Regions from separate parts of the Pseudalkalibacillus berkeleyi genome, predicted to be linked through region 1. Evidence: riboswitches for the same ligand, from Rfam matches in the RefSeq annotation. Region 1 holds a riboswitch; the other holds the start of a gene.
The links. A riboswitch is a leader RNA that binds a small molecule or an ion and turns the genes downstream of it on or off. The one in region 1 is predicted to bind FMN.
Positions count from the first base shown of each region.

Region 1 (6,323 bases):
CACCGTCTGAAGTCATAATGCCGAGAACGAATGTCGCAGAATCGGCAGACGTGATCAAAAATGTGAAAATCAATAAGATCGATAACATAGAGAACAGGAACGTAAATGGCAACTGTGCATAAGTAACGAAAAGGGCTGATGTTACGTCTTTATTAACAAGCTCAGCAATGTTCGTCCCTTGGGTCAAGTCGAAATTCAATGCGGTTCCTCCAAAAATAGCGATCCACAAAATCGCAATGAACGGAGGGACGATCAGCACGCCAAAGATGAATTCGCGTATGGTCCTTCCACGTGAAACACGAGCAACGAACGACCCGACGAATGGTGACCAGGCAATGACCCATGCCCAATAGAAAACAGTCCAGTCACGTACCCATGTACCACCTTTATAAGGAGTAAGACGGAAACTCATTTCGAAAAACTTAGAAATATAGTCTCCAATGCCTAATGTCATACTGTTAAGGATAAAGACAGTAGGTCCCATGATTAAAACGATGATCATTAATGCCAAAGCTAATCCAAGGTTTAGATTACTCAACCACTTAATTCCTTTATCCAGTCCTGTCATAGCAGAAGTTAAATAAAGAATGAGCAGGACACCGGTAATGATTAATTGCATCATCGCATTGTTAGGCAGGTCGAACACACTGTTTAAACCACCATTAATTTGTAAGATCCCAAACCCTAGTGATGTGGCAACCCCCGTTATAGTAGCGATAACAGCAAGGATGTCAATTGTTCTTCTGAGCGATGTTTTTCCCTTAGTTCCAATGATTGGATTAAACGTTGTACTGATCATCCCTTTTTCTTTTTTCCGATATTGGAAATAACCTAAAGCAAGTCCAACAACTGTGAAGACTGACCACTGATGTATACCCCAATGGAAAAAAGAGTAGCGCATGGAAACTCGAGCTGCTTCTTCAGACTGTCCCTCAATCCCCATAGGTGGTTCAAAATAGTGACTCATCGGTTCAGCAACACCCCAAAAAACGAGGCCAACTCCAAATCCAGCACTGAATAACATCCCAATCCATGTAAAGAAAGGATAATCTGGTCTTGAATCATCTCCACCGAGGCGAATTTTCCCATAACGACTAATGGCTAAAATGAGACAAAAGATCGTAAAGAAAAATACAGCAATCAGATAAAACCAACCGAATGCATATGTTGTAAAATCAAAGACGGATGCAGCGTTATCTCCTAGTGATTTTGGTGAAATGGCTCCCCAAATAACAAACAATAGAACAATGATTGACGAAACCCAGAATACGACATTCCAGTGAGGAGCCTTCTCTTGAACTTTGTCCAAATTCTGTTCCTCCTTCATAGCCGAAAAGATATTTTTAGTGCATTCGTATTTGTTATACCCTTATTTACACTCCAATAACAAACCAGGTGTTTGTGTCGTTTCCGGTGACTATAGACCATAATTTTATTATTTGAAAATTATTTCACTTCCGATATGTAGGTCATTTCGATTAGTTTTATTGAACAATAAATGTTTTAAGAAGATTTCGGGTGGTCATAATAATAGAAAAGTCGTACAATTAATTTAAGATTTTCGTCATTTTTTAAAAATTGCATTTTTTTTGAAACTTTATGGTGAGGAGTGCGTACAATATAGTAAGAAAGAAATTTTAAGATAAGAAATTTTAAGATAAGAATTTTATGGATAACATACATAGTGAGAGAAGGGTGATGGACTTGAGTTTAACTGCAAAAATCACAATTGATTTTTTAGTAGAGGGAAGTAAAGAGTATTATGTAGAGTTACTGGACATTCCTGAAGAAGTTTCGGCAGGGGAATTACAAGTGCTCGTAGAAAAACGTGTAGGAAAAGTGAAAGAGATGAAATGCGCGGAAATACTGAACTCATCTATCAAGATCGATCACATAAACCAAGTCCGTCATTAAAGGCATCTCTATCGATCTTTTTTCTTCATTTTACGATTGATTCCGAAAGTCAGCAAAGTAAACAAAAAAACGATAGAAGCCCATGAAATTGCACCAAATTGCTTAAAGACCTTAAACATTTTTATATCCCCCTATGATTGAATGTTCTACAAATTATATCACCAACTCCCTTAAAATGTAAGTGAGCCAATAACAAAAGAAGGGTGAATGACAAATTCACCCTTCAAAGTGTGAGCACTAGCCTGCAAGTGGAGAGTGAAGAACATCTTTACATCTGGACGGTTGTTCCAATGACGTTCCAATAAACTTAGGGGAGGTTCTCTCCACAAGAGGGTAGCCATGCAGCTTTTATATTTTAAATGGAAAGCGGTTTGTGCCGCTTGTATATACTATTCTTCGCTCTAACCTTTTTGGTGGGGGCTCTTTTTTTGTCTATTTTGTGTCAAAGATGAATCACAATACAACATATAGTGAGATATAAGCAATTATATTGCTAGATTAGGCTTTAAGCCCTATAATGTAAGAGAACGAACAACAAAATAAACACCATCTTCGGGGCAGGGTGAAATTCCCGACCGGCGGTAGATGAAGTCCCCTTCATAAGCCCGCGAGCTTTGTTCAGTTGTTTAATTGAACATGGCTGATCTGGTGAAAAGCCAGAGCCGACAGTATAGTCTGGATGGGAGAAGATGTTTGCACAGTTTCTTAGATTACGTTCAGTTAAGAAGCTCCATTTCTCATGGCCTAATAACCTGATAAATATGCAAATGACTCCCTAAAGCTTAACCAATGCTTTAGGGCTTTTATTTTGGTGATGAGAAAAGGAAATTGATCGACACAAGGACTGTGCGATGCATTGGAAGCAAGATGGCGTTTAGGAAAAAGGAGAGGTTTCCTATGCAACCAAAGGGGAAGTTATATCGAATGATTGCTGTCTCACTCATGAGCAGTATCGCGTATGTATTAATGCTTCTAGATTTTCCGTTTCCGGGGCTACCACCATTTCTAAAGATCGATCTCAGTGACGTGCCTGCACTTCTAAGTGGAATTGTATTTGGACCTGTAGCTGGAATTACGGTTGAAGCAATAAAAAATATTCTGCATTACGGTGTACAAGGTAGTATGACGGGTGTACCTGTTGGGCAGTTTGCGAACTTTATCGCAGGTAGTCTGTTTATTGTTCCTGCGGCAATATTGTTTCGAAAATATCGAAGCAAGAAAGGCTTAACGCTCGGCTTATTAACAGGAGCGTTGACGATGACTCTGATGATGGCACTACTCAATTATGTGCTGATTCTGCCTGCATACACATGGTTCTTGAACTATGATCCTATGACTTCAGAAATGATGACACAATTGATCATTACAGGGATCACACCTTTTAACTTGATTAAAAGTACAATCGTAGCAGGATTGTTTATCATGATTTACTACAAGTTGTCTCCGTACTTAAATCGCATGGAACAACGATCATCATAAAAAAGTGGATAAAAGAATGAGAGACTGGCTCAAAGGACAATCGTCCAACTTGAGTCAGTTTTTTTGTGAATTGATGAAAACTATATCCGTGGTCCCTAAATTAAGCTTATTTAAAGACTCCGTAAACTTTCTAAAGTTAGCCCAAATCTCGTTCCTATTACAAATGTCATTGTTTAAACTAGGTACTGATGAATGAACGAAATATGAGGAGGCAAAGCCATGCGGATTCTTGCAATCACTTTATCAGGATTTTTGTTAATTGGATTATTTTCAACAGTATTAGCGAATGACGATCCAAACTTATCGGAATCATTTAAACAGCTATCAAGAGACACTGAATGGAAGCAAGTAAAGCAGCTAGACTTGGATTTCAACATACATCATCCACAAGGGATGACGAAAATAGACGATCGATATTACATATCTTCCGTTGAAATTGTTGAAAAACCCGTGAAGGATGAATCATCAAAAAATGGATATGATCGTACACCTGGGAAAGGAGTCGGACATCTATTTGTTGTGAATGAAGAAGGGCAGATGATCAAGGATATAGAATTAGGTCGAGGAGATATGTACCATCCTGGTGGAATCGATTTTGATGGTAAGCACATTTGGATACCGGTTGCTGAGTATAGACCGGATAGTCAGTCCATCATTTATAAAATGAACCCTGATACATTGCAAGTCGACAAAGCGTTTGAGGTGGAGGATCACATCGGAGGAATCGTGAGCGATCATTCTACTAGAAAGCTTCACGGAGTAAGTTGGGGTTCGAGAACGTTTTACAAATGGAACCAAAAGGGGAAGCAACAGTCTGTTAACAAGAACCCAAGCCATTTCATTGATTATCAAGATTGTGAAAGTGTAGGAAACCGCAAGATGCTATGCAGTGGATTAGCTGAACTGCCTACAAGTAATGGAGATAAATCTGAATTAGGAGGACTATCTCTAATAGATCTCAAAACAAATAATATCGAACATGAAATACCCGTAACGAAGTTTAGTCCTGAGAAACATGTAATCACTCGAAACCCTGTTTTTCTAGAACAGAGCGAAAAAGGATTCAGGCTATTTTCAGTACCAGATGATAATCATACATCACTTTTTATTTATGAAAAACAATAGTAAATAAAGAAAAGAGGGTGAACCTGTGAAGAAACGCTTCAAAGTTCACCCTCTTATTTTTGCAGTAATGTTAAATTCCTTAACCCGCTTATCCTCACGAAAATGAATGTAAGGAAGTTAATGGCTCTTTTGTATCAGGTGTTGCTGCTAGCGGTAAGACGATTCGTATAGTCGTTCCTTTTCTATATTCAGATTCAATGGAGAGCTTTCCACCATGTTCTCTTACGATCTTCCTGCTCATCATTAATCCAAGACCAATTCCTTTTTCTTTTGTTGAATAAAAAGGTTCACCAATATATTTTAACCGGTCTTTTTCAATTCCTTTACCAGAATCGATAAATCTTAGTTCTACATAAGGATCTCGAGCTTCAATCTGTATTTTTAGCTCTCCCCCTTTTTCCATAGCCTCCATTGCATTTTTCATAATGTTTATGAAGACTCGCTTCAAGGCACTCTTCTGACAATTGAGGATGACTTGCTGTTCATTGATATAGTCAACATCAATACTGATCCCTTTCAAGAAAGCTGTACCTTCAAACAATCGCACACAACCATCTACAATATCGTGAAGGTCGCATTCGCTCAACGCAATCACATGAGGTTTAGCTAGGTCCATAAATTCATCCGCAATTCGTTCAATACTGTCTAATTCGCCGCCGATGATCTCTAGGTAATTTTTCAACATAGGATCCTCAACCTCTTCATTAATCATTCGGATAAACCCTTTCACACTTGTGAGAGGGTTTCGAAGCTCATGAGCAATTCCTGCAGCGAGTTGACCGACTGTAGACATCTTCTCTAATTGCATTGAAACGTGCTCATCTTCAAGACGCTTTGTAATGTCTCGTGCGATCAATAAGATAAGATCTTCTGAGTAACCGTTATACTCACTAGAAATGAGAGGGGTCAAAACAGCATCGAATGTATAGCTCTTACCGTCCTTTTCAAGTGTAAATGCAATCTGTTCAGCTTCTTTAGACTTGAATACACTTCTAATGATTTCATACATAAGACTGAAATCATCCTTTGCAACATAATCGGTTAGGAAGGTATTCATATTGGTAATCGTTGTATCATTCAACCAACTCTTTAAGGAAGGAGATACATAGTTTGCATCACCATTTTGATTAAAAGTAACGATAAAATCAGATGTCTTTTCAAGAATCAATCGATATTTCTCTTCGCTCTCTTGAAGTGCTTCCTCTGCATGTTTGCGATCCGTTATATCACGACCGACAATTACAAACTTTTCGTATGGTGCTTTCCCATCATATAGAGGAGAAGCAATGAGCTCAATCCAAATATAGCCTTTACTGGCGTGATTGTAACGTATTTCTGCCTTTGCAGAACAACCTGTGTTGGTCATTTGTTTAATTTGTTGAAATACATTTCTACGATCATCAGGGTGTATATATCTGAACACATTACGATTTAAATAGGATTCTGCTGAATAACCAGTAATGTCTAAATGAGAGGATGAAGCATATACGACTTTCCCAGAAAACTCAGCTATCGCAACAAGGTCCTTCATGTTTTCAGTAATGAGTTGAAAAGTGCCCTTCTGTTCTAAATATTTATCGTGGAAGAGAATTTGTTTCGATATATCAATGTATAACCTTGCGACAGCTGTCCGTTCTCTAAGGTGGTTATAGATGTTCATATAACAAATCGAAACATCCTTAATCGTTCCGTCCTTATGTATACGTTTCGTCTTCGGAATCAAATACACATCCTGCTGGCGCAGCTGTCGAACGATTTCTTCGTATTCCTTTTCATAGCCAGAAGGGAAGAGTGAAATTCTATTT
Region 1 covers NZ_JAKIJS010000001.1:261,995-268,317, forward strand. Annotated here, with positions in the region: gene L2716_RS01415 (glycine betaine uptake BCCT transporter) at 1-1,309, opposite strand, end outside; gene L2716_RS01420 (hypothetical protein) at 1,669-1,914, shown strand; FMN riboswitch at 2,459-2,609, shown strand; gene L2716_RS01425 (ECF transporter S component) at 2,812-3,393, shown strand; gene L2716_RS01430 (DUF6454 family protein) at 3,613-4,518, shown strand; gene L2716_RS01435 (PAS domain S-box protein) at 4,613-6,323, opposite strand, start outside.

Region 2 (6,323 bases), 1.2 Mb from region 1:
CAACTGTAACTCTTTCATCGTATGTATATATTCTAAGTATTGCTCTGTAATTTGTGAAACTGGAATGTCATAAATATCGATCTCATACCGATTGATTAAATGTAGTAATAAATCAAGCGGACCTTCAAATGCATCCAGTCTAACATTATATTGCGTCATGAAATGTTCCCCATTTTCATATTCTATTATTTATATAGACTTAAAAATATGTCGATATTATAGCACACAGGATACCCCTTCACAATTTGCTTCTTTTCAAGAAGGGAAGTAATTATGATAAACTAATACGTAAAGAATGGAGGGATCCATTAGATGTACCCGAAAGCATATATCGATTACTTAGTTCATTTTCATGGTTTAAGAGATTACTTTGAATGCCATGAAATTTTAGAAGAATACTGGAAGTCTGTCCCAAAAGAGCAAGAAAAACATCATTGGGTAGGACTGATCCAGATTGCAGTAGCTTTGTACCACCAAAGAAGAAATAATTTCTCAGGTGCAAAGAGAATGATGAAAAGTGCGTTGAACATCGTGGAAACAAACCAATCGAAATTGATCTCACTCGGTATAGATGTAAATGTATTAATGTCCGAACTCCGCACACGCCTAAATGAAATAACCAATCAACAACCCTATCATAGCTTTAACTTCCCCTTATTAGATAAGGACCTCCGTGCACTATGTGAACAGAAATGTCAGGAAATTGAGTGTACGTATGGCATGCCAAGCGACTTGGATAATGACTATTTGATTCATAAACATACGCTAAGAGATCGAAAGCCTGTTATTAAAGAACGACTTGAACAACACGCCATTAGAAAAAAGAAACGGGAAGGATAATCCTTTCCGTTTCTTATTGGTCATTCTCCAGCTTAATTTCACCATCTTCACAACGCTCGAAGAATGAGTGGGTTTCTTCATTTGCAGATAAAGTATATTCATCCTTCAGTACTTTCTTAAGTGCATCGACCATTTTCTTGCCGATTCCTTGGTGTCGATGGGATGGATTTACACTGACATGTTGTAATTCTGCAACCCCGTCTTTCATATTTAAGCCTACAATGCCAATGATATCTTCGCCTTCTTTCCAAAGAAACAATTGGTATTCGGACTCTGTTTCATATTGCTTGACGGTTTGTTGCAGCTTCTTGAGATCTTTTTCGTTCGGCATGAACGATAGAAGTCCCATTGCAATTTTTTCATAGTTACGCTTATAACGGATTAACATAAGTTCTCCCTCATTATCGAAATAACTTCCCTACGAGTGACAATAGTAAGAGGAATGCAACGATTATTACTACAATGAATAGTATTCGTTCTTGCTTTTTATTGTTCATACAGTTCCAACCTCTTAAGAATACTACTGATAAAGTTCAATATAGTCACATTCATTATAGCGAAACTTCTTTAAAGTTGCTAATTTTAGTCTATATAAGTATAACATTCTATAGATCTTGGTAAACACCTTTTTACAAGCCTATTTATTGAACGACCTGCAAAGATTACCCATTTCAATAGCTGAAACAGCAGCTTCCCAACCTTTGTTTCCAGCTTTCGTTCCCGCTCTTTCTACCGCTTGTTCGATAGAATCTGTTGTTAGCACACCGAATATGACAGGTACACCAGAATTGATTGCAAGACTAGAAACCCCTTTCGAAACCTCGCTACATACATAATCGAAGTGTGGAGTAGAACCTCGAATGACAGTTCCTAATGTAATTACCGCGTCATACTTATTCGAATCTACCATCTTCTTTGCAATCAATGGAATTTCAAATGCACCTGGAACCCATGCGATATCAACGTCCTCTTCATTTACACCATGGCGTTTCAATGCATCCTCAGCACCTGACAATAATTTCCCAGTTATGAATTCATTAAATCGACCTACAACAATCCCTACTTTTAAATTCGTTCCTACTAAATGTCCCTCAAATGTTGTACCCATAATATTATTCCTCCTAATTTGTATATTCCTCTTAATTCACCACTTATTTCTGTGTTGTCACCTATATATGTTGCGATTCACTTTTTAAAAGTGAAGCATGTGACCTAACTTGCTGTGTTTTGTTCTTAAATACTTTTCATTCTCATCCCTATGTGGTAGTTGGATCGGCACTCGATCGAGCACTTCTAAACCATACCCACTTAAGCCTTTGATCTTCCTCGGGTTATTTGTAAGGAGGTTCATTTTAGAGATACCTAGATCTCTTAAAATTTGTGCTCCGATACCATAATCACGCAGATCAGGTGCAAAACCAAGCTTTTCATTAGCTTCAACTGTGTCATAGCCCTCTTCCTGTAGCTTGTAAGCCTTCATTTTATTTAAAAGACCGATCCCTCTGCCTTCTTGTCTCATATAGAGGAGTACACCATTTCCTTCTTGTTCAATCTGGGACAAGGCTGCGTGTAATTGGGGACCACAATCACATCTGAACGAACCAAATGCATCCCCTGTCAAACATTCAGAATGAACACGAACTAATGTAGGTTCATCAGGGATAATTTCTCCTTTTATAAGTGCGATGTGTTCCTTTTGATCAAGGATATTTGAATAACCGATGGCACGGAACTCCCCGAACGCCGTTGGTAGAGTAATTTCAATTTCCTTTTGAACAAGCTTATCTTTTCGGTTTCGGTATTGGATGAGATCCTTGATTGTGATCATCTTCAAATCGTATTCATCTGCAATCTTTCGTAAGTCAGGCACCCTTGCCATCGTGCCATCTTCATTCATGATTTCACAAATAACTCCCGCTGGCTCTGCTCCAGAAAGTCGTGCCAAGTCTACAGCTGCTTCAGTGTGACCTGCTCTTCTCAAAACGCCGCCTTGCTTAGCGATTAAAGGAAAGACGTGGCCTGGTCTTTTAAAGTCTGAAGGTACTGACTTCGGATTTAATAACTGTTGAATTGTAGTTGCCCTTTCCTGTGCAGAAATGCCAGTAGTTGACGATTTGTGGTCGATACTTACCGTAAATGCCGTCCCGTGTGGATCTGTATTGTGATTTACCATTGGATTGAGTTCTAATTTGCTTGCAAGGTCTTCAGTAATCGGAGTACATACAAGACCACGACCATGGGTCACCATAAAATTGATCACTTCAGGTGTTACTCGATCAGCGAGTGAGATGAAGTCCCCCTCATTTTCCCGATCCTCATCATCACATACAATGACCACATTACCTTGCATCAATTCATAAATTGCTTCCTCTATACGGTCAAACATATTGAGGTCACCACCCTTTCAAATATCTCCTTACTTATCATTCCGATCATCCGTAACGAACACTTTAAAATCCGTTATCCGTTAAAAACTCCATCGTCAACTTCCCTTTGGACGTTTGCTCTGCTTTTCTTTCAAGTAAATGATCCACATATTTTGCTAGCATATCTGCCTCTATATTAACTTGATCGCCTTCATTCTTATGACCAAGAACGGACTCTTGTACCGTATGCGGGATAAGTGATAACGTAAACGTTCGGTCTGTGACGCCAAATATCGTAAGGCTCGTTCCATCCACTGCAACAGATCCTTTGTTCATGAAATAGGACTGCAAATCATCAGGAGCCTCTATCTCATAGTAAATCGCATTATGCTTTGTCGTTTTCTTCACTATTTTACCTACTCCATCAATGTGCCCGGAAACGAAATGACCTCCAAAACGTCCACCTGCTGCCATTGCTCGTTCAAGATTAACCGGATCACCGGAGCCAATACGTTTTAAATTCGTAGATTTCAGTGTTTCAGGCATGACATCGACAGTGAATGAAGTTTGCCCGAAAGAGGTTACCGTCAAACAAATACCATTTACTGAGATACTATCTCCTAGCTGAACATCCTCAAGAACTTTCTTTGCTTGTATTGTCACAACGTACCCTTCACTTGACTCTTTTACAGAATGGATCGTGCCAATCTCTTCAATAATACCTGTGAACATGACTTATCCCTCCTTTAGAACAGAGACAATTTTCAAATCATCTCCGATTTGTTCAAATGAAATGGTTTGTAAATCAACTGCCTCGTCCATATATTTGATACCTGCTCCACCTATTATCGAAGGGCTTGTAAAACCACCAATAATCTTAGGAGCTAAGTAAGTAATCAATTGTTGGAAACACCGTTCTTTCACAAAGCTTGCGTGTACAGTTGCCCCGCCCTCAACATAAATAGAGGTGATGCCTATAGTAGCCATCCGTTCTAATAGGGACCTGATTTGAATGCTCTCTGCCTCCAGTTTGATCACTTGGACGTACTCAGATTGAATTTCTTCTATTTGATCCATAGCCACTTGGCTCCCTGTAATGATAAGGGTTTGCGCTTCTCGATCATTTAATACCTTAGCTGATCGAGGAATACGTAGATGAGTATCCAGAATAATCCTGGTTGGATTTTTACCTCCGAACGGTAGTCTCGTTGTAAGCTGAGGATCATCTTCAATAATCGTTTGGACACCGACTAAGATTGCATCATGCTCTTGACGCGAATGGTGGACGTCTCTCCTTGCCTCTTCACCCGTTATCCATTTACTTTCCCCAGTAGTAGTGGCAGTCTTTCCATCTAAGCTAGAAGCAGCTTTCAGCGTTACATAAGGTAAGCTCGTTTTCATAAAATGGTTAAAAAACGGATTAAGCTCAGTCGCTTCTTCTTCTAATAAACCAATATGAACATCGATTCCTGCTTGCTTGAGTCGTTCCACTCCTCTACCTGCTACTACAGGGTTTGGATCGAGGGTAGCAACATAAATACGCGAAATCCCTCTGTCTATTACGAGGTTGGCACATGGAGGCGTTTTCCCAAAATGACTACAAGGTTCTAATGTAACGAACATCGTAGCACCATTCGCTTTGTCGCCAGCCATGTTGAGTGCATGGACTTCCGCATGATCTTCTCCGGCCTTCATATGTGCGCCTATACCTACAATTTCACCATCGCGAACGACAACAGCGCCGACTTTCGGATTCGGAGACGTTTGCCCAACCATTTGTTTCGCCATATCTATAGCAAGTTTCATATAACGAACTTCTTGTTCCATAATGTTAACCACCTTATTTAAACATCAAAAAACCCCGAAAATGCTAGACGCATCTTCGGGGTATGAGAGCATAAGAAATAAACCTCTGCAACTTCGAACTGAACGAATGCTCAGATAGTAGGCATGAGTAAAGATAGAGAGCTGTGGCATGTGTAACTGATCCATACTCTCTTCCTAGGTTCTTCTTATATATCCTTCTCCCATCCAGACTATACTGTCGGCTTCGGATTTGCACCGAATCCACCGCTACAACGAATTGCACCGGGTCACGGACTAAGAAGCAACGCTCGCTTCATCACCGCCGGTTGGGATTTTCACCCGACCCCGAAGGATAATTTACTTGTATGTATTTTATGTTACTCTTTCTCAAACGTATTAGCAAGGAGAATGTGTTTAAGTCATATATAACGACCTTTTTCCTTTAAAGAAAAAACTGACTCGAAATCCAATAATATGGATTTCTGAGTCAGTTTCTCATTTATTACTCTTCCCAAACTTTAACTTCTTTCATTACGTCGCCGTTTTGAGTACGTAATGCTGAGTCCAAGCCTTCTGTAACTTGACCGAAAACGGTATGTACACCGTCTAAATGTGGTTGGCTGTCATGAACGATGAAGAATTGGCTTCCTCCAGTGTTTTTACCTGCATGAGCCATTGATAATGAACCAGGCTTATGTTTATGTGGGTTACCTTCTGTTTCACAGTCAATTGTGTAACCAGGGCCACCGGTACCTGTTCCTGTTGGACATCCACCTTGGGATACAAATCCTGGTATGACACGGTGGAACGTTAATCCGTTGTAAAATCCTTCGTTCGCTAATTTTTCAAAGTTTGCTACTGTATTCGGTGCTTCTTCTGGGAAAAATTCAATCAGTACTTTTTCGCCGTTTTCAAATTCAATACTTCCTTTTTTCATGATAAAACCCTCCTCTACTGCAAGTAGTTTCATTGTATGTTTTTTTGAAAGAGAAGTAAAGAAATGCACATTCGATATCCCTTAAAAACTTGTTACTACAGTCTTTTTCAATGGACGGTCGAGGTGAACAAGATCGCGATATGTTTCTCGCTCCACGACAAGTTGAGCTTCACCTTCTTCTACGAACACAACTGCAGGACGCGGGAGACGATTATAATTGTTCGCCATAGAGTATCCATACGCACCAGTACAGAACATCGCTAAAATATCACCTTGGGAGGTTTTCGGTAATGATACCTCTTGGATGAGCATATCCCCTGATTCACAACACTTCCCCGCTATAGATACAGTCTGTGTGTTCTTTTGAGATAGAC
Region 2 covers NZ_JAKIJS010000001.1:1,473,177-1,479,499, forward strand. Annotated here, with positions in the region: gene L2716_RS07815 (segregation/condensation protein A) at 1-159, opposite strand, end outside; gene L2716_RS07820 (DUF309 domain-containing protein) at 313-840, shown strand; gene L2716_RS07825 (GNAT family N-acetyltransferase) at 854-1,228, opposite strand; gene ribH (6,7-dimethyl-8-ribityllumazine synthase) at 1,478-1,948, opposite strand; gene L2716_RS07835 (bifunctional 3,4-dihydroxy-2-butanone-4-phosphate synthase/GTP cyclohydrolase II) at 2,033-3,226, opposite strand; gene ribE (riboflavin synthase) at 3,291-3,938, opposite strand; gene ribD (bifunctional diaminohydroxyphosphoribosylaminopyrimidine deaminase/5-amino-6-(5-phosphoribosylamino)uracil reductase RibD) at 3,942-5,033, opposite strand; FMN riboswitch at 5,222-5,369, opposite strand; gene L2716_RS07850 (peptidylprolyl isomerase) at 5,515-5,949, opposite strand; gene lysA (diaminopimelate decarboxylase) at 6,031-6,323, opposite strand, start outside.
Region 2: it holds a riboswitch for FMN, as region 1 does, so the genes downstream of both, ribD (bifunctional diaminohydroxyphosphoribosylaminopyrimidine deaminase/5-amino-6-(5-phosphoribosylamino)uracil reductase RibD) here and L2716_RS01425 (ECF transporter S component) in region 1, are expected to answer to the same signal.